Regions from separate parts of the Lysinibacillus sp. S1 genome, predicted to be linked through region 4. Evidence: riboswitches for the same ligand, from Rfam matches in the RefSeq annotation. Region 4 holds a riboswitch; each other region holds the start of a gene.
What was found. A riboswitch is a leader RNA that binds a small molecule or an ion and turns the genes downstream of it on or off. The one in region 4 is predicted to bind thiamine pyrophosphate.
Positions count from the first base shown of each region.

Region 1: another riboswitch for thiamine pyrophosphate. It lies ahead of thiT (energy-coupled thiamine transporter ThiT); the one in region 4 lies ahead of ACHZEU_RS01345 (ABC transporter substrate-binding protein).
Region 2: another riboswitch for thiamine pyrophosphate. It lies ahead of thiW (energy coupling factor transporter S component ThiW); the one in region 4 lies ahead of ACHZEU_RS01345 (ABC transporter substrate-binding protein).
Region 3: another riboswitch for thiamine pyrophosphate. It lies ahead of thiC (phosphomethylpyrimidine synthase ThiC); the one in region 4 lies ahead of ACHZEU_RS01345 (ABC transporter substrate-binding protein).

Region 1 is NZ_CP173154.1:3,424,037-3,429,504, forward strand. It holds gene ACHZEU_RS16985 (AAA family ATPase) at 1-1,568, shown strand, start outside; gene ACHZEU_RS16990 (hypothetical protein) at 1,609-1,731, opposite strand; gene ACHZEU_RS16995 (DUF4870 domain-containing protein) at 1,787-2,110, opposite strand; TPP riboswitch at 2,236-2,343, shown strand; gene thiT (energy-coupled thiamine transporter ThiT) at 2,478-3,038, shown strand; gene map (type I methionyl aminopeptidase) at 3,201-3,956, shown strand; gene ACHZEU_RS17010 (hypothetical protein) at 3,986-4,699, opposite strand; gene ACHZEU_RS17015 (polyphosphate kinase 2 family protein) at 4,899-5,468, shown strand, end outside.
Region 2 is NZ_CP173154.1:1,854,552-1,860,019, forward strand. It holds gene ACHZEU_RS09580 (ABC transporter permease) at 1-267, shown strand, start outside; gene ACHZEU_RS09585 (PotD/PotF family extracellular solute-binding protein) at 264-1,337, shown strand; gene ACHZEU_RS09590 (MFS transporter) at 1,828-3,024, shown strand; TPP riboswitch at 3,091-3,198, shown strand; gene thiW (energy coupling factor transporter S component ThiW) at 3,293-3,793, shown strand; gene ACHZEU_RS09600 (VWA domain-containing protein) at 3,948-5,468, opposite strand, start outside.
Region 3 is NZ_CP173154.1:2,493,923-2,499,390, reverse strand. It holds gene ACHZEU_RS12425 (methyl-accepting chemotaxis protein) at 1-1,497, shown strand, start outside; gene ACHZEU_RS12420 (AEC family transporter) at 1,608-2,537, shown strand; TPP riboswitch at 2,598-2,712, shown strand; gene thiC (phosphomethylpyrimidine synthase ThiC) at 2,853-4,631, shown strand; gene ACHZEU_RS12410 (catalase) at 4,755-5,468, opposite strand, start outside.
Region 4 is NZ_CP173154.1:259,913-265,380, reverse strand. It holds gene ACHZEU_RS01360 (ABC transporter ATP-binding protein) at 1-532, opposite strand, end outside; gene ACHZEU_RS01355 (ABC transporter permease) at 507-1,280, opposite strand; gene ACHZEU_RS01350 (thiamine-binding protein) at 1,280-1,570, opposite strand; gene ACHZEU_RS01345 (ABC transporter substrate-binding protein) at 1,572-2,567, opposite strand; TPP riboswitch at 2,721-2,831, opposite strand; gene parC (DNA topoisomerase IV subunit A) at 2,940-5,378, opposite strand; gene parE (DNA topoisomerase IV subunit B) at 5,375-5,468, opposite strand, start outside.

The DNA.
Region 1 (5,468 bases), 1.5 Mb from region 4:
CAAGTCAAGCTAGTATTTTAGCAGAACAACTGAAGGAAGGAGAACCCTGTCCTGTTTGTGGTAGTATGACACATCAGAAAGCACACAATGAGCAACTGGAAGTTATTGAGCTTGCTCAAGTGGAAGCATTAAGAGCGAAGGCATCATCAGACGAGCGTAAGTATTTAGAGAAAGAGGCATTTTTAGCATCAGCGCAGCAACTTCTTCAAGATACATGGCGACAACTCGAGGCTCAACATATTAAACAAGAAGACCAACCACAGATCACCGCTACTTTACATGAAGTGGAACAAGAGATTGCTGCATTAAAAATTATTCAACATCAATTAGCTGATGTGCGATTAAAAATAAAGCATCAGCATGACCGAATAGAGCAGCTACGAAATAAGCATATGAAGCTAGAGCAATATTTAGCAGAGCAGATAAAAGAATGGACAAAATTACAAGCGGTTGTAGACGAACAACTTAAGCAGATGCCCCCTAATTTACCAACTTTACAGCAATTAAAGCAACAACTGAATGAAGTTAGTAAACAGAAAGAAGAGCTTCAAAAAAGTTGGCAAGTGAGTCAAGAAAATTTGCATGCAGCAAAGGAAACAGCTAGCAATGCAACACTAACTGTAGAGATTGCCAAACAGTCCTTTGAGGAATTACAGCTTAAAATGAATGAAAAGCTTCAGCAATTTTCAGCAGATATGCAAGAAATAGGTTTCGAAAGCTATGAGGCTTATGCAACTGCTAAACGGAGTGCCATACAATTGGATGCACTTCGAAAAGCATGTAGCGACTATGCTTTACAAGTACACACGTTGCAAATTCAGATTACCGAAGGGGCTACATACCTTCAAGGAAAAGAGAAGCAAGATTTAGAGGCGATGGAAGCAAGAGTAGAACAGCATCGAGTTTCCTATGAGGAAGCATTTAAACGTTTGCAACAGATGAATGGCTTTATACAAGCATGCCAAGGCTTTAGTGAAAGGGTGGAAGAAATAGCGAAAGAGCTTCATTTACTTGAACAAGAAGCAGGACGAGTAAAGGAGCTCTATGGATTATTAAATGGACAAAATTCGAAAAAGTTATCCTTTGAGCGTTATATACAAATTAACTACTTAGATCAAATTACAGAAGCTGCCAATATACGTCTGTATCATTTATCAAACGGTCAATTTGAGCTTAGACGTTCAGATAGATTAGAAAAGCATGCGAAGCAAAGTGGCCTTGGTCTTGATGTTTATGATGCTTATACAGATCAATTACGAGATGTCAAAACTTTATCAGGTGGCGAAAAGTTTAATGCTTCGTTGAGCCTTGCATTGGGGATGGCAGATGTGATTCAAAGCTACCAAGGTAATATTCATATTGAAACGATGTTTATTGATGAGGGCTTTGGCTCGCTCGATGAGGAATCACTAAATAAAGCAATCGATACATTAATTGATTTGCAGGATTCTGGTCGTATGATTGGCGTTATTTCGCATGTGCCTGAATTGAAATCTGCGATGCCAGCAGTTTTACATGTGGAAAAAACATTAAATGGCCATAGTCAAACCCATTTTGAAGTGAAATAAAACGAAGGCGTATTTCCTCTAGAGGAAATACGCCTCCGTTTTATTTTTTTCGAGTTGTGGTTGTAGGCGTTGTGCCCTTTTTTGCAGCCATTACTTTTTTTACGATAGGAATAACAATAGGTGCTAACTTAACGGCAGTTTTTACAACGTTTGATACTTTCATCCCAAAACAGCTCCTTTTACAATTACTACTACCTGTTTCACTTAAAAATAAAACATTAACGGATAACACGAACAGCCTGAATTATATTCCAAATCACAATACCTAGTGAGACGAGAGCATAGATGGTGAATGAAGCAAACCAAATAATCATCACTGTATTATTACTGGAGGTTGGATCTAAACTAAATGTGGAAAAAACAAAGACAATAAAGAATAGAATGCCAAAAACAAAGGGTATTAAATGAGAGACAAGTGCACGAATCGAATGGCTTTTTACATCACTGTCTTTTGTCACGAAATATACAATTAATGGAACGATAAAAGGGGCGAAGAAAATACTAAGATAACTAAAGGCAGCTAAAATTTTTTGATTCTCCATAGTTGTACCTCCTTTTTAAATATTTACGCATGAAAAACAGCAAAGTTTCAAAAAAATGATGTATGGAAGGTTGTAATCCTTCAATCCTTTGCGTACAATGAGAGTGTTCAAATAAATTCAGATGTAACGACCACAAGGGGAGCTGATGATGTCAGCTGAGACTGGGCACGTAATGCCTTGACTCTTCGAACCTGTAAGTTAACGCTTGCGTAGGGATGTGGATAGAAACCGACACTTGTACGATGTGAGGCTCTGTCCTGACATCGTTTTTTCGTCCGTAAAGGAAAAAAGGTGTCAGAAAGAGACATATCAGCGCTTTTCTATTCCTGCTCTTGTATCCTACATCGGAACAAAGGAGAGAATATGTATGGACAAAAAAAGACTATTAATGCTAGTGGAGATTGCGATTTTTGCAGCGATAGGTCTCGTACTGGATCAGGTTTCCTTTAAAGTATGGGCACAAGGCGGCTCAGTTAGTCTTGTTATGGTACCGATTATGTTAATAGCATTTCGCTGGGGCTTAGTAGCTGGTCTTACTACGGGACTACTTGTGGGTGTTATGCAAACAATGTTTGGTTCTTATATCGTGCACTGGCTACAAGGATTACTAGATTATGGTGTTGCTTTTACTGTTGTAGGATTAGCGGCGGTTGTACGTGGACCAGTGTTAGACGCTGCTAAACATATGAACAAAACAAAAATGGCACTTTATATAATCATAGGTACCGTTATCGCGGGCTTCTTACGATACACAGCACATACAATTGCTGGTGCTGTATTTTTTGCCGAATATGCGGGTGACCAGAATGCATGGATCTATTCCATCATCTACAATGGTACATATATGCTACCAGCAACCATTTTAACGGCTGTCGTTGGTGTTCTTTTATTCACAGCCGCTCCCCAATTAATGCAAAGAAAAGCTTAATGCTAGTCCCTTCACGTGAGTGGAGGGACTTTTTTGTCGTGAATAACTCTTTTAGCACTTTGCAAAGTAGGAAAGCATACAATATTTAAAGCGTTTATCGTTATACGCATAAAAAGTTATGTTATATTAAAGAATAGATATTAGATGAAAGGGACGTTATACATGATTGTAAAAACGCAAGAAGAGATTGAAGCTTTTAAAAAAATAGGACGCATTTGTGCTGAAATTCGCGAAGCAATGAAAGCTGCCACAAAACCAGGTGTTACAACACTTGAGCTTGATGAAATTGCTGGTCGCATGTTTGCAGAGGCTGGCGCTATTTCAGGACCAAAGGGAGAATATGATTTTCCAGGGTATACATGTATTAGCGTCAATGAAGAAGTAGCACATGGTATTCCAGGAAAGCGTGTTATTCAAGAGGGAGATATCGTAAATATTGATGTTTCAGGCTCTTTAAATGGCTATTTTGCTGACACAGGTATTTCATTTGTTGTGGGTGATGGCTATGAGGACAAAGAAAAGCTTTGCCGTGTTGCTAAAAGTGCCTTTGATCGAGCAATGACAAAGGTAAAGGCTGGATCTAAATTAAATCAAATTGGTAAAGCTGTTGAACGCGAGGCAAATGCTAATGGGTTAACTGTTATTATGAATTTAACAGGTCATGGCTTAGGTCAATCTTTACATGATGAACCAAACCATATTTTAAATTATTACGATGCATGGGATACTACTATTATGAAAGAAGGTATGGTCCTTGCGGTTGAGCCATTTATCTCAGCAAATGCAGAGCATATCGTAGAAGCAGGTGATGGCTGGACATTCGTGACGCCTGATAAATCACTTGTAGCACAAATCGAACATTCAGTCATTGTAACAAAAGATAAACCAATTATCTTAACGTCATTAGACGAAGAATAGGATGTAATGAAAAAATCCTGCTAACCAATTTATTTTTGGTAGGCAGGATTTTTTTTAATAAATAAAATGCCAACAAAGAGAACACCGCATAAAAATAAAGCAGCTGTAGTGACAAGTAGCTCATCAAAACCATTATGTATGGCGATTCCAATATAAGCCCAAATAAAAACACTTGGATACACAACATCAAAGTGATGGAAACGGATATGTAGCGCAATGGCTCCTCCTAAAGTAAGTAAAATCACTGCCCAAAGAGGCGTACTAAGACCAAAGCCGTTCCAACCATAAGCCGTTAACGTAAAGCTTGTATTTGTGATAAAAATAAATGTCATCCATGCTAAATAAATAGAGAAAGGAATACGACCAAACAAGGATTTGTCCTGAAGAGGGTACGTATTATACAACATAAACAAATACAAGACTAAGAGTAATGTAATGCCAAGAGAAACAATAAATAACTCATGGTGCCAGACATATATCGTCAATGCTTGTAATATATTTATGCAACTAAAAAGCGCAGACTGTTTCAAAGTTGTCTTTTTCATGTTCATAACTAACCAATAACCGAGTAAAAAATAAATGATAATCCAAATTACATGACTTACACTAACTGGTGCAAATACAACAGAAAAACGATTAGCGATTTCTAGCGAAGATTGACCGTTGATGTTCACGAAAAAGGATGAAAAGGTTAGGATGATTGAGACAAGATAAGAGATTGTCATCAAGATAAACCGAGGCATGTTTTCCTCTCCCTTCGTGTTAGATTGTATAGGGAAAAGACAAATAAGTATAGTACTGTCACTTTTTTTATTATAACGGAAATTTCCAACAATGTATCGTGTTGTTTTACTATTAATACCTACAATTTACCATGTCTGATAGGCATCCATATATTTCTTTAGTACAATAAGAATAGCCAAATAAAAGGAGTGAAGTTTCATGACACAAAATTTGAAAAATCTAGATCTAACTGTTGAACTAGACAAAAAGATGTATAAAAAGAAATTAAAAGTACTCCAATATGAAATGTTGAACGCACAACAATTTTTATTAAAAAACAAGATTGGCTTGATCTTGGTATTTGAAGGAATGGATGCAGCTGGTAAAGGTGGCGCTATTAAACGATTAATCGAACGTGTCGATCCCCGCGGTTATGTTGTACATCCTATTTCTGCTCCTCAAGCTCATGAATTACGCTACAATTATTTACAACGATTTTGGAGAAAATTGCCTCAACATGGGCAAATCGCTATTTTTGATCGCTCGTGGTATGGCCGCGTACTAGTAGAACGCATCGAAGGATTCGCAACAAAGGATGAATGGTCTCGTGCTTATGAAGAAATTAATAATTTCGAGAAGATTTTAACTGCAGGAGATTACATAATTATTAAGTTCTGGCTTCATGTTTCAGATGAGGAGCAATTAAAACGCTTTAAAGAACGTGAACAAAACCCTTATAAATCTTGGAAGTTAACAGCCGAGGATTGGCGCAATCGAGATAAAACACCT
Region 2 (5,468 bases), 1.6 Mb from region 4:
GTCATTCTTCCTTATATTCAGCCAGGTATTTTTGCAGGCTTCTTCCTTGCCCTTACGTATTCATTAGATGATTTTGCCGTGACATTCTTTGTAACAGGTAATGGCTTTAGTACTTTATCCGTAGAAATTTATTCAATGGCCCGCGCAGGAATTTCTCTAACGGTGAATGCAATTTCTGGATTAGTATTCTTTGTTACGGTTTTAGTTGTTGTTGGTTATTATTTCATGACAAGTCGTACGAGTAAAAGAATGGAGGGGCATCGATGAAGTCACTAATTCAAGCTACCATCGCCATCCTTGTCGTTTCAGCCCTTTTATTCTATGCGGCTGATGCCTTAAGTGCGGGAGGCGGTAAAAGTGGAAAAGACACGTTAACCATCTTTAACTGGGGAGAATATATTGATCCTGATTTGTTAAAAGAATTTGAAAAAGAAACAGGCATTCATGTCATCTATGAAACATTCGATTCCAATGAAGCTATGATGACAAAGATTCAGCAAGGCGGAACAGCTTACGATATTGCTGTCCCTTCTGAATATATGATTGAGAAGATGAAGGAAGAAAAATTATTAATTCCTTTAGATAAAACGAAAATCCCTAATTTAAAAAATATTGACCCTTACTTTTTAGATTTACCATTCGATGCTAACAATAAATATTCTGTCCCTTATTTTTGGGGAACAGTAGGTATTGTCTACAATCCAAGCCTTGTTGGAGACTTAGACTTCTCCTCTTGGGACGATTTATGGGACCCTTCTTTAAAGCGAAAAGTCTTTTTAGTAGATGGTGCGCGTGAAGTCATTGGGATGGGCTTAAACAGTCTTGGCTATTCTCTGAATTCACTAGATGATCAGGAACTTCGTGAAGCTACTGACAAATTAATTACACTTGCACCAAATGTTAAAGCGATCATTGGAGATGAAATCACACCGTTAATGATCAATAATGAGGCAACTGTTGCCCTTACATGGTCTGGCCAAGCAGCTGATATGATGTATGAAAATGAAGAGTTAGACTTTGCTGTACCTGAGGAAGGCTCAAACTTATGGTTTGATAATATGGTCATCCCAAAAACATCGAAAAATATTGATGGTGCCCACACCTTTATTAACTTCATGCTAAGTGCTGAATCAGGTGCTCAAAATGCTGATTTTGTAGGCTATTCTACTCCTAATATTGCCGCTATGGACTTAATGGACGAAGAAGTTGTTTCTGACGAACGCTACTATCCTTCTGAAGAACAACGTGATACATTAGAGGTCTACAAAAATTTAGGACCTGATTATTTAGGGAAATACAACGAATTATTTTTAGAATTTAAAATGAGTATCAGATAATTAAACTAGCGAATTGGTTTTCACACCAATTCGCTAGTTTTTTTCTCTGCTTGTCTAACTGTTTATTAAACTAAGAACATTTTCAATCACTATTTGCATTATTATATTTATAAAATATTTTATCTAAATTTTAATAGATTCTCACATTAGTGTACTTTTGATAGTCCATAACTTCTAACGCTCAACATCGCTACAATTTATAGCCATGCTTTATGCCATTACAGACAGACTCTCCAAATTTTTAATTCTCCCTTTATAAGAGAAGTCCCTCAATTGTTGTTGCTTTACTAATTTATCCTCCCATAGCTTCTTTTCCCTCAACTTTTATGACTAAAATGTATTATTTCATCATGCATAGGTGCGTGGATAAAAACTTTTGTGGAAAACCATTCTAAATATAGAACCAGTACTATAATCTTAACTATTAGCCAAGCAATAATTCTTTATGATAGACTGTACTATATTTGATTACAAAAAGGGGGTTCATTCGATGACCCAGCAGAAGTCCAATAAGGCGGCTTTGTATATTTTAATGTTTAATATGTTTATCGCAATGGGGAGTATTGGCATTATTATTCCTGTCATGCCAGAGTATTTAAAAATATTTGGTGCAGCAGGACAAGTTCTAGGTATGCTAATCGCAACGTTCGCCTTAGCTCAATTCGTATTTTCTCCTATTGCTGGGAATCTTTCAGATCAGTACGGACGAAAAAATTTAATTATTTTCGGTCTTATCGTAACAGGTCTTGCACAAATCGGATTTGGCCTTGCTACAGATGTATGGATGCTCTTTTTAGCACGATTTTTAGGTGGTCTAGGTTCCGCATTTGTTGCACCTCCTATTATGGCTTTTGTCGCTGACGTCACAACCTATGAAGAACGTGGGAAAGGTATGGGGATGTTGGGTGCCGCTATGTCTCTTGGCTTTATGATTGGACCTGGTATTGGTGGCTTTTTAGCAAAGGTAAGCTTACATTTCCCATTTTTCACAGCTGGAGCTGCAGCCATTGTAGCATCTATTTTATCTTACTTTTTATTACCTTCTACCAAACCAAACACTGCTCAACAGAAACAAAAGCAAGACAATCTGGCGAAGCAAATGGCTCGTTCCATACATATGCCTTATTTTGTTATGCTCATAATTATGCTGGTGTTCTCGTTTGGAATTGCAAATTTCCAAACGACATTGTCATTATTTGTGACAGAAAAGTTTAATTACACACCTGTAGATATAGCGATTATATTAGTTGTTGGTGGTGCTTTTGGAGTAGTAGTACAAATGTTTATTATTACACCACTGTTCAATCGTTATGGTGAAATGAAAGTAGTACTAGTAAATTTATTTATTGCATCCGTTGCTATTTTCTTAATATTATTTGTTTCTGGCTTTGCCCTTATTTTAGTTGTAGCAACAATTTTCTCTACAGCAACGACATTAATTCGTCCAGCTGTTAATACACTCATCTCAAAGCTTGCAGAGAAAGAGCAGGGATTTGCTGCGGGCTTGAATAATGCCTATATGAGCCTCGGAAATATGATTGGACCCGCTTTGGCAGGTTTATTATTTGACTGGAATATGAATAGCCCATATATTTTCGGTTCTATCATATTATTAGCCTGTTTCTTCCTTGCGCTCATCTGGACAGTGAAAAAAGCACCTCATTTAATGCATCCCGATACAAAATAGTCTGAAAAATCATTGACTATTTTTAGCAGTATGTTACATTATTGTTGATTCACAAAATTGAATGATTTTAACCACTAGGGGAGTCTTTAAAAGGCTGAGACGTATATGGTAATATACGGACCCTTTGAACCTGATCTAGTTCACACTAGCGGAGGGAAGTGGCGCTACTTGCTGTTGTCACTATATACACGCAAGGCCGCTTCCTATTGTTTAAAGGGGGTGGCCTTTTTATTTTTCCTCACGAACTTTACCAAAAGGAGTGAACTTTATGTCAATTCGTAAATTAACAGTCATGGCTTTATTAGTAGCCGTTGCTGTTGCAGGCTCTACTTTCGTATCCATCCCAACAGGAATCGCACGTGCTTACCCAGTTCAGCATGCTATTAATGTGATAGGAGCCATTATACTTGGACCCGTACCAACAGTTATAGTTGCCTTTGTCACTGCCATCATTCGTATCCTTACTGGAACAGGCTCTCTACTAGCTATCCCTGGTAGTATCATCGGTGCGTTCTGTGCTGCCCTTGCCTATAAATATAGCAATAAAATGTGGTTAGCTGGTATCGGAGAAGTTATCGGAACGGGCATTCTGGCTTCACTTATTGCCGTCCCTTATGCAAAATTATTCATGGGAACATCTGTAGCAGCATTCTTCTTCCTACCAGCCTTTTTAACATCAAGTACGATCGGTGCTATTTTAGGTGTAATGGTTGCGAGTAGCTTGCGTAAAACAGAGCTAGTAAAGAGGTTTAATTCTTCTCTTTATTGAGAGAGATTGAATTATGAGCATTCATTGAGCTGGGGTAGTCCAATTTGGATCGCTTTTCTTCTCATTTACCCTCTTTACAAAGGGGATAACTCTTTATTTCATGCAATATAAAAAGCAGTGCAAAACTATTCGAGTTTGCACTGCTTCCTCTATTTTAAGATCGTTTTTTCATGCCTTTTAACAACTGTGCTACATTTGTGTCTTCTGCTATAGTTTTTTCCTCAACCAGCGGCTCTTTTTTCTTCGCATTCGTTAGGAAATTCCAACCAAAACGTCTTATGGTAATATCAATAAAGAAAAGAAGCATACTCGCTAAGAGTAGCCATGTGGCAATATTTTGCCGATCTGCTCCTTTTGTCGTAAAGTCACGGAAGACATCTTGTGGTTCCTTTAAAACAGTGCCTCCTGTTCGTTGAGTTAACTCTTCTATCAGTTGGTTATTTACAGGGAGTAGTTCGTATTCAGCACTATAAGGAACACTTAGCCCTGCCTGATAAATGGCCTGCTTTTCATCTGCTATACGGAAGAAAATTAATCCAGGTTCAGCTTGTACTACAGCTCGAACTTGAGATGCGGAAATGGTTTCAAGTTGTGTTTCTAGCTCCTCCCCTGCTTCATTTACCGCTACAATATCTAAAAATGCGGCTTCATTTGTAGGGTCTGTAATCATAAAGGAACCATCTGCTTCCAATCTTACATCATAGGCTACATCATTGTAGCTTGGTAGCATTTGAGAAATAAGTGTTTGCCAAAATGCTCCCCAATTCTGCCATCTTGCCCAATCTCCAGTCCATTTACCCGTTGAATCAGATGTAAAGGCAAATGTTTTACCAAGACCATATTGCCACTGCGCTAACACAGGATCTTCTTTCTCGCTTTCTGCTACAACAGTAGCCCCCTGTTTTGCCGTTGTCCCAATATATGCATTCATTTGTGGGACACCATTAGCAAACAGTGAGTTCCATCCTGCTGCATTATAAATTGCCGGATAGAATGGATTGTCCTCAATATAGGTGCGGGAAATCATAGCTGTTTCCCGAGATAAAATAGAAGGAATGGTTTGCTCATCTATCACATCATAGAAACGTCCACTGCCCATGTCACTAAGCGCTTCTAATAAGTTCGCATCGGCATCTTGTCCAATCGCTACTGTCGATAAGGTTATACCCTCTTCTTTCCCTTCACCAATTAAATCCTCATAGTTCCCTGCCTGTGACTGCCCATCTGTTAAGAGGATAATATGCTTACGTTGGAGCTTTAAATCAGCAAGGTTCTCGTAGGCTTTAGCTAATGAACTATAGATTTCTGTTCCCCCACCAGGTGTTACTGATAAAATAGTATCCACAGCCTCTTCTTTACTGTTAAGAGGCCCTGTCTCTATAATCTCCCAAGGACGATCATCAAAGGCGATGAATCCTAATGTATCCTCATCTCGCAACATCTCAACAGAACGTGCCGCTGCTTCCTTAGCAAGCTCAAGCTTCGAGCCTTGCATACTGCCAGAACGGTCAAGTACAATCACTAATCCTAAGGAAGGTAATTGCTCTTTGCCCTTAATTTCCATTTCCACTGGCAATAAGGTTTCAATCGGTGTTTTAAAATAGCCGCCTAGACCAAAACTATTTTCTCCACCCACCATTGTAAAACCAACTCCAAAGTTTTTGACTGCTTGCTC
Region 3 (5,468 bases), 2.2 Mb from region 4:
GTATTGACTGCCGATGTATCAATAGATTTTTTAAATGATTTAACAAAATCGAATGCCCCAGAAGGCGGTTATGCGGCAATTATTACGAATAAAGGTGTGCTAACAGCTAACAGTTTTGGTGATGAGCTAGTTGGGCGCAATATGCAAGAGGATCCTACTTGGACAAGTATTAGTAAGACAATGGAAAATGGTGAACTAACAAGTATGTACGTTGACTCTAATCAACTGAAGGAAAAGGCCTATAATGTTTTTGCTCCAATGATTTTAGAGGGTATTGACGAAACATGGACTGTTCAAGTCGTGTTAGCTGAATCAAAGATTCTAGAAACATATAATCATGTATTTGTATTTACGATTATTGCTTCCATTATTATGGTGGTTTTGATGACAGCTGCAAGTGTGTTATTCATCTATAAACAATTAAAACCACTTAAATTTTTACGTGCATCGATTGAAACTGCAGCCGAAGGGGATTTAACACAAAAGGTAGAAGAGCGATATATTAAGCCTGATGAAATTGGTGCAGTTGCTGTGGCCTATAATAATATGTTAGATAAAACCAATAGTGCGATTCAAACTGTACTAAATTCCACGAGGTTATTGAACCAATCTTCTAATCAGGTAAATGAGGCATTTAATGAGGTAGTTGCTTCTAGTCAGGAGGTTTCCGTAGCTATCAACGAGATTGCACAAGGAGCTTCGAAGCAATCAGAGGATACAGAAGAAACAAATTATCGAATGATGGATTTATCAGATCAGATTGATGCTATTACGGCTCTTTCTAATGAAATGGATGAGCTATCTCATAAAACAGGTGTAACAACGGAAAAAGGATTGCATGAGGTTGAAAGTTTAAGAGAACGTAATATGGAGACAAATGAAATGAATGGGCGTATCCAGCAGCAAATGGAATCATTAGCTTCTAATATTGCCAATATTAATCAGATTATTGCTTCGATTCAAAGCATTACCGAGCAGACTAATCTGCTAGCTTTAAATGCAAGTATTGAGGCTGCACGTGCTGGTGAACATGGTAAAGGATTTGCTGTAGTTGCAGAGGAAGTTAGAAAGCTAGCAGAACAATCTAAGAATGAAACAGAAATTATTAAGAGTACAGTAGAAAGTATTCTTGAAAATTCTCAGCAGACGGTTGCTGTGATTGCATCTAATGCAGATTTAATGCAATCTCAAAATGAGTCCGTACAAAGCACGCAACTAGCATTTAAAGATAGCAGTGATTTGTCGGGTTCAATTGCAAATTCTATTAGTGATTTAATGAATAAACTATCTAGCATGTTAGAGCATAAAAATCAGGCAATCATGGCTATCCAAAGTATTTCGGCTATTTCAGAGCAAACAGCAGCCTCTGCGGAACAAGTAAGTGCTTCTGCAATGGATCAACAAGTAGAATTACAAAAAGTAGCAGAGTCTATTCAAAATATGAACGATATTTCAAACGAGCTACAAGAAGTTGTAAACCGATTTAAGCTTGCTTAAAAAGAAAGGCTGCCTTCAATATAGAGGCAGTCTTCTTTATGGTGAAAGCCGGAGAAATTGACCTAGAAGGAATTCAACACTACTATTAACACTGGAAGGGGGACATTGATATGATGTATCTCGGAATGATTTTCTTTCAAATTGTTGTACCTATTTTAGTGTTACTTGTAATAGGCGCTATACTACAAAAGAAATTTCGCTTTAATTTAAAAGCATTGTCTCAGCTTATTACATATTGCTTTATGCCAGCAGCTGTTTTTGTAAATTTATATGAAACACATGTGGAATTAACTGTACTGGGAGAGGTCGGATTATTTATTGTACTCTTTATCGGTAGTCAAATGATACTCAGTCACTTTATGGCAAAAGGGTTAGGTTTAGCTAGAACAGAGGCAGCTGTCTTTAAAAATAGTGTTGTGCTCATTAACTCGGGTAATTACGGTATTCCAGTGGCTCAAATGATATTTGCCACGCAACCTATTGGAGTAGCCATTCAGGTCATGCTCGTAATCTTTCAAAATATGACTACGTATACATATGGTTTATACAATTTAATTTCTTCTACAAAGTCAGGTATGACAATCATCAAGGATTTCTTTAAAATGCCTATTATTCATGCGCTTATTATAGGTGTCGCTATGAATTATTTTGATATCGGTATTCCACAGTTTATCAAAATACCAGTAGAACATGTGGCAGATGGATTTATTGCTGTGGCTCTAATTACTTTAGGTGCGCAATTATCACAATTAGAGATGAAATCAATGTTTAATAAAACCGTCTTTATCAGCTGTTTTACGCGATTAATTATTGGACCATCTGTTGCATTGGCCATTATTTATATATTGGGATTAGATGGAGTCGTCGCACAATCACTGTTTATAGCTAGTGCTTTTCCAACATCCCGCAATAGTTCTAGTCTAGCATTGGAATATGATGTAGAATCAGCAACAGCCGCGCAAGCTGTTTTATTTTCAACCATTGTAAGCTGTATAACTGTAACCATTGTGATCTATTTTGCAGAAGTATTATTTACCTAGTAAGATAAAAAATAACTTCCATCTCTTAGTATTATCTGCTACACTAGCATCAAACTAAATAGTATTAACTAGGGGAGTCTGATGAGTCAGGCTGAGAGGGAAACGCTACGAAGTTTCTTGACCCTTTGGACCTGATCTGGCTCATACCAGCGTGGGAAAGTTAAGAAGCTATTGCAGAGTATGCAATCAATAGACCTTTACATTCGTGGCCGGATCCAAATAATTATTTTGGATTCGGCCTTTATTTTTTGGATTGTTGGGGTGAGCTAGAATCGGTCCTTATATCAAAATAAATTTAAGGGAGAGAAGTAGCTCATGTCAGCAATTAGTGAAAAGAATATTACCATTATGTCCAGCTTTGAAGGAAGCAAAAAAGTATATGTGGAAGGATCACGCCCAGATATTCTAGTACCTATGCGAGAAATTGCATTAAGTCCGACAACAGGCAGTTTTGGAAATGAAGAAAATGCTCCTATTCGAGTATATGATACGAGTGGGCCCTATACAGATCCAGCCTACCAAGTAGATATTACGAAAGGTTTACCTGCCTTACGAAATGCATGGATTCAAGAGCGAGGGGATGTAGAAGCATATGAGGGACGCTCCATTAAACCGGAGGATAATGGCTTTCGTCATGTTGATGACCCGCGTATTCAAGAAAATGTCTTCCCTGAGTTGGCGAGAAAGCCTTTGCGTGCTAAAAAAGGTAAAAATGTGACACAGCTTCACTATGCACGAAAGGGAATTATAACGCCTGAAATGGAGTTTGTAGCGATTCGTGAAAATATGGATCCTGAATTTGTACGTTCAGAAATTGCAGCTGGGCGTGCTATAATGCCTTCTAATATTAATCACCCTGAGGCAGAGCCAATGATTATTGGGCGTAATTTTCATGTAAAGATCAATGCGAATATCGGGAATTCTGCTGTATCTTCTTCCATTGCAGAAGAAGTTGAGAAAATGACCTGGGCAACTCGATGGGGCGCAGATAATATTATGGATTTATCGACTGGTAAACATATTCATACAACTAGAGAATGGATTATTCGAAATGCGGCAGTGCCAGTGGGAACAGTGCCAATTTATCAGGCTTTAGAAAAGGTAAATGGTGTAGCAGAGGATTTAACGTGGGAGGTTTATCGTGATACTCTCATTGAACAAGCTGAGCAGGGTGTGGATTACTTCACCATTCATGCAGGTGTCCTTTTACGCTATGTACCACTAACAGCAAATCGTGTGACAGGTATTGTATCTCGAGGTGGCTCTATAATGGCACAGTGGTGTTTATATCATCATCAAGAGAATTTCCTGTATACACACTTTGAGGAAATCTGTGAAATTATGAAAGCCTATGATGTTGCTTTTTCCTTAGGTGATGGTTTACGCCCAGGCTCAATTGCAGATGCCAATGATGAGGCACAATTTGCAGAGCTTGAAACACTAGGCGAGCTAACACAGATTGCTTGGCAGCATGATGTTCAGGTAATGGTTGAGGGACCAGGTCATGTACCAATGCATTTGATTAAAGAAAACATGGACAAGCAATTAGAGGTTTGTAAGGAAGCTCCCTTCTATACATTAGGACCACTCACAACAGATATTGCTCCAGGTTATGACCACATTACATCAGCCATTGGGGCAGCCATGATTGGCTGGTTTGGTACAGCGATGCTTTGTTATGTGACACCGAAAGAGCATCTTGGTTTACCGAATCGCGAGGACGTTCGTGTGGGCGTTATCACTTATAAAATTGCTGCACATGCTGCTGATTTAGCAAAAGGTCATCCAGGTGCACAACAACGAGACGATGCACTGTCTAAAGCGCGCTTTGAGTTCCGTTGGCGTGATCAATTCAATCTGTCACTAGATCCCGAGCGTGCAGTGGAATATCATGATGAGACACTGCCAGCAGAGGGAGCAAAAACAGCACACTTTTGTTCTATGTGTGGGCCTAAATTCTGTAGCATGAGAATTTCACAGGATATTCGTAATTATGCGAAAGATAAGGATTTGAATACGACTGAAGCGATCCATCAAGGTATGAAAGAAAAGGCTGAGGAGTTTAAAAAAGCAGGCAGTCAAATTTATCAATAATGAAAGAAAAGGCTTATGTCAAAAAAATAGACATAGGCCTTTTCTTAATAAAAAAACTCCATGTGAATAGTGGATTCACATGGAGTAAAAGTTGGATTTGGATATCAATAATAAAGTGGAATATTAAACGTTTGTTGGTTGTTTTACATATGGATTTGTAAGGTCCATACCTTCTAAGGAAAGACCCATCGCTTTAGCGACACCTTCACCATATGCTGGGTCAGCTAGATAGCAGTGAAGGATGTGACGGCGTTTGATGAATTCTTCAACAGAAGCCATATCGTTCGCGGTATTTTCAAATAAGCGTTGCTGCTCTTCCGAAGTCAATAGACGGAATAGTTTACCTGGTTGTTCAAAGTAATTATTATCGTCTTCACGGAAATCATGAATACCTGCATGACCATCAATACGTAATTCAGGCTCTTTATGGTCTAAATTATGCTCCCACTCACCATAGCTATTTGGTTCATAGCTTAATGTCGAACCAAGATTGCCATCAAAGCGCATTGCTCCATCTCGGTGGAAAGTACGGAATGGACATTTTGGTGCGTTGACAGGAAGCATATAGTGGTTTACACCAAGACGATAGCGTTGGGCATCCGCATATGCAAAGATACGACCTTGTAACATTTTATCTGGTGAGAAGCTGATGCCAGGAACAATGTTAGATGGTGCGAATGCAGCTTGTTCAACTTCTGCAAAGTAGTTGTCTGGATTTTTGTTTAACTCGAATTCACCTACAGGAATTAATGGGAAGTCTTTTTTATACCATACCTTTGTTAAATCAAATGGGTTGTATGGTAGCTCACGAGCTTGTTCCTCTGTCATTACCTGAAT
Region 4 (5,468 bases):
ATTTGCGGTACTCCTCCCAGATAGATAAAAGCCATGCTTGCATTTCCAGTCGAGTAAATTCATCCATCGCAGAAAATGGTTCGTCTAAGCATAAAATCGGCTTATCACTGACCATTGCTCGAATAAAGGACACACGCTGCTGCATGCCTCCAGACAGTTCGTTCGGGTAGGCATGGATAAAAGAGGCAAGACCAACCTTTTCTAACCATTCCTTGGCACGTTCAACATTTGATTTATGTTGTAATTCCTCTACAAGCGTGACATTTTCTACTATTGTACGCCAGGGTAATAGACATGGCTGCTGTGGCATATAGCCAATCGTTCCTTTTTTTTGTTGGATATCCTCTCCATTCAATAAAATGGCTCCTTGATCAATTGGCGAAACACCACCAATTAATTGAAAAAGTGTACTTTTACCACTGCCTGAAGGACCCACGATGGCCACAAACTCTCCATCCTTGACGTCAAAAGAAAGTTGATCAAGGACTTTGAGCGCATCGAAGGATTTAGCGATGTTTTGAATGCTGAGCATGATAGCCTCTTCCCTTCACCATGAATTTTTCAATTAAACGAATACCACTAAACAATAGTAAGCTCAAGAGAACAATCGCAAAAATTGCCACAAATACGCGATCCGTACGGAAGGAGGATTGGGCTAGGGTCATGTAAACACCAATACCCTTTTTTGCACCAAGCCATTCCGCAATCACAGCACCCATCACACTATATGTAGCCGCAATTTTAATGCCTGAAAAAATAGCAGGATAGGCATAAGGCCATTCCAGCTTCCAAAAGGTTTGTGCCCTTGTAGCACCAATCATGGCAAAATAATGCTTTAATTCTGGAGCTGTTTGTCTAAATCCATCCATCGCTGCAATGACTATCGGGAAAAAGCACACAAGACAAATAATGATAAGCTTCGGTAATAAGCCAAAGCCAAACCAAATAATAAGGAGCGGTGCCAAGACAAGAATAGGAACATTCTGCGACATAATAAGAATTGGATAAAACAGTTCTCGAATAAATGTAAATCGATGCAACACTATTGCCACCGTTAGCCCACAAGCGATGCCAATGGCCAAACCTAGTAGAGCTAATTGTACTGTAGCGAATGCATGTGGTAGAAAGGTTTGATACGACTGGATGGCTACCGACAAAATACTACTTGGTGCGGGTACTAACCAATGAGGAACTTCAGCAAACTGCACGATTAGTTCCCATATGAACAAGAGGAAGGCGATAAAAATTATCGTCCTTCCCTTCTGTAATGCACGTTTCATTACTGATATTTCCCCGTTAATGTCTCCATCGTAATACCCGTTGGCTGATATAAAATTTTCACTTGTGTAATGACATTAATGGCACCAAGTTCAATCATCTTCTCATTCATTTTTTCAATGATTTGGAGCAATGTTGAAAGCTCACCCTCCATCGTTGTTTCCAATGGATGTACCTCATATTTCACCCCAGAAGCATCGATCACCGCAATTGCTGCATCGACATATGGTATAACATCTTCATATTTCTCTGTCTTCGGAATGATTTGTACACTGATTAATGAATTTGCCATCTTATTTGGCCTCCTTTTTAGGTAAGAAATCATTAGTAAAGGCTTTTTTCGCATCAAATTCGCCCTCTAGTACTTGATTGCTAGACATCCATTTCGCGTAATTTTCCCACACAGAAAGCTTTTGCTCTCCCCATTGCTTGGCATCATCCTGATATTTATCAGCCAGCCATTCCTGACTTTTATGCACTAATGCTTGATCTAAATCAGGTGCCGCTTCGATTAAAATATCAGCCGCTTCACTTGGGTTTTCAATTGCGTATTCATAGCCCTTCGATGCAGCTGCCACAAAGGCTTTGACTACATCCGGGTTGTCCTGTATCATTTTTTCATTTGTAGCTAAAACTGGCGTATAATAATCCAATTGATCACTATAATCTGTAAGATATAGCATATTAATCTTTTCCCCACGCAGCTCAGCCTCAATCCCAGTCCATGCATAATAAATCCAAGCAAAATCTATATCTTTTTCCATCATTGTGAAGAAATCTAAATCCCCTGCATTGACGATATCTAGCTTATTAATATCTGCCTTTTCTTTTTGCATGAGTGATTGTAAAACGGCTTGCTCTAATGGCGCGCCCCAACCACCATAGGTTTTACCTTCAAAATCCTTTGGCGATGTAATGCCCTTCGAAGCAATAGAAGCAAAGCCAGATGTATTATGCTGTATAATTGCTGCGATGGAGACCAGCGGCACATCCTGTACTCGTGCCTGTGTTATGCCTTCCTGATAGCTCACGCCAAAATCCGCCTTTCCAGAAGCAACAAGCTGATCTGCGCCCGCCTCACCAGGCATAATAATATCAACATCTAAACCCTGTTCCTCAAAATAACCGAGTTTTTTGGCAACATATAGTCCTGTATGATTTGTATTCGGCGTCCAATCCAGTACCACAGACACCTTTTTCAGCTTGTCTGCAGTCTGCTTGTCATCCTTGTCACTACAGCCTACTAATGTCAATAGTGCTGCCAATAAAATAAAAAACCATTTTTTCATGCGAAAGCCTCCCAGTTTGTAATATGAAAGTGTTCATGAATGAATGTTGTCACCAGAAGAAAGCGTATACAATGTTGGCAAGCTGTTGCTTGAAAACATAAAAAAACGCCTAGGATTCCTCCCAGACGTATTGCAATCAATCTTCAAAACTTTGCTTTTTGAATAGATGTTCCCTACGCTGGTACGAGCCAAATCAGGTTCAAAGGGTCAGCGTCTACCGGACACAATCTCAGCTAGCAATTACTAGCCCCCCTACATTCTTTCGCTATGAACTTTTCGATGATTATTATACCCATAGTTTCACTTAAATGACAAGGTGCTATTTTTGAATAGAGCTTAAAGCCCAGCGCTCCTAAGAGGCTGGGCATGCTTTTAGCTTGGTTTCTGTTCTTTTTTGGCTGTTACAACATGAGAAATTGCTCCATCTGTTGCAATATCCACTTTAAATGAACCATTGGAATGGCGATCCGCACGAGACAATGCTTGTACGTCAATCATCTCTTGAACACCTTTTTCAGTTTCAATCACAACCTGCTCCTCGTCTGTTGCTTGAACAACTGCCACAATTCGGTGAGGGTTTGCTTTTAACTCTGTTAATACTTTTAGTCCACGTTTTGCACGACTTGCTACTTCAACTTCAGCGACATTCATTTTCTTCACGGCCCCACGCTGTGTCACAATCACTACATAGTGGGTAACATCAGGCTGTAATACATTGACTCCAACTAAGGCTTCTCCATCTTTTAGTGTGATCCCTTTCACACCGCCTGTTTTCACACCTGTAACTGGTAACTCCTCCATAGGGAAACGAATCGCATAGGCTGTATCCGTTGTGAGCATCAGCTCCACGTCATCTGTTACAAATGATGCATAGATCATCGCATCACCAGCCTTGACATTCATCGTTTTAATTGGCTTTGAATAACGCGTTACCGCATAGTCTGCGAGTGGTGAGCGCTTAATTTGGCCATCTTTTGTGGCTGTGAAGACATACGTATTTGGCTGGTCAAATGTTTCGAAACCATAAACCGCAATAATCGATTCATCTTCCCCTGTTGGTACAATACTTGAAATATGCTGGCCGAGATCCTTCCAGCGTATATCAGGCAGCTCATGAACAGGCTGATAAATATAATTGCCTCGATTTGTGAAAAGCAGTAGATGGTGCTGTGTATTCAAGTTTGCTTCATACAATAAATAATCTGAATCCTTCATGGCAAAATCTTGCCCGTTTGAAGCGGCATGAGAACGTGTGGATGTACGTTTAATATAACCATCCTTCGTTACTGTTACGACAACCTCTTCACTTGGCACAAGGACATCCAATGTAATTTTAATTTCTTCAATTTCTTGCTCAATCTTCGAGCGGCGAGGCTCTGTAAAGCGTTTCTTAATATCTAGCAACTCTTGTTTAATAACACGCACTAGCTTTGCCTCACTTTGCAGAATCCCCTCTAGCTTCGCAATTAGCTTATTTAACTCGTCCTGTTCCTGACGTAGCTCTGTAATATCCGTATTCGTTAAACGATATAATTGCAGGCTTACAATGGCCTCTGCTTGTACCTCTGTAAAATCAAACTTTGCTTGTAAATTAAGCTTCGCATCCTTCTTATCATTAGAAGAACGGATCGTCGCAATGACTTCATCTAAAATGGAAAGAGCTTTGATTAATCCATCTACAATATGAGAACGATCCTTTGCCTTTTGTAAATCATAAATGGAACGGTTTGTTACCACTTCTTTTTGATGGGCAATATACGCATCTAGCAATAATGGCAATGTCATCATCGTTGGACGACGATTATGAATGGCAATCATATTAAAATTATAAGCTACCTGTAAATCAGTTGTTTTAAACAAGTACTGTAAAATTCCTTGTCCTGGTACATCCTTTTTCAGCTCAATTACGACACGTAAGCCAGTACGGTCTGATTCATCACGAATTTCCGCAATGCCTTCTAATCGTTTATCTACACGTTGCTCATCAATTTTTTTCACAAGATTCGCTTTATTTACATCATATGGTAACTCAGTGATAACAATTTGCTCTTTACCACCCTTGATTGGTTCAACAACTGCTTGTGCACGGACGATGATTTTACCACGACCTGTTTCATACGCCTTTTTAATGCCATCAACACCTTGAATGATTCCACCCGTTGGGAAATCAGGTCCTTTAATCACCGTCATCAATTCATCTACAGTAACATTAGGCTTGTCTAAGCGCATCAACACAGCATCCAGTACTTCATCTAAGGCATGTGGCGGAATATCTGTCGCATAACCAGCGGAAATTCCTGTAGAGCCATTGACTAAAAGGTTAGGAAAACGTGCTGGTAATACAGTTGGCTCCATATCCTGATCATCAAAGTTTGGCACAAATTCAACCGTTTTCTTGCCAATATCTCGTAGCATTTCAGCGGCAATAGCTGATAGTCTCGCCTCTGTATAACGCATTGCAGCTGGAGGATCGCCATCTACCGAGCCATTGTTCCCGTGCATCTCAATAAGCATATGACGTGCCTTCCAGTCCTGACTCATCCGTACCATCGCTTCATACACAGAGCTATCGCCGTGCGGATGATAGTTACCAATTACGTTACCCACTGTTTTTGCGGATTTACGGAACGGCTTATCATGTGTGTTGCCTTCCGTAAACATCGCATATAAAATACGGCGCTGTACTGGTTTAAGACCGTCACGTGCATCAGGCAACGCGCGGTCTTGAATAATATATTTACTATAGCGACCAAAACGGTCACCCATTACTTCTTCTAACGGTAAATCTTGAAACTTTTCTGTACTACTCATGCTTGGTCCTCCTCTTGTTGGATGAATTCATTCTCTAAAATGTTAGAATCATCCTCCATACCGAAGTCTACATTGGCTTCGATCCATTTA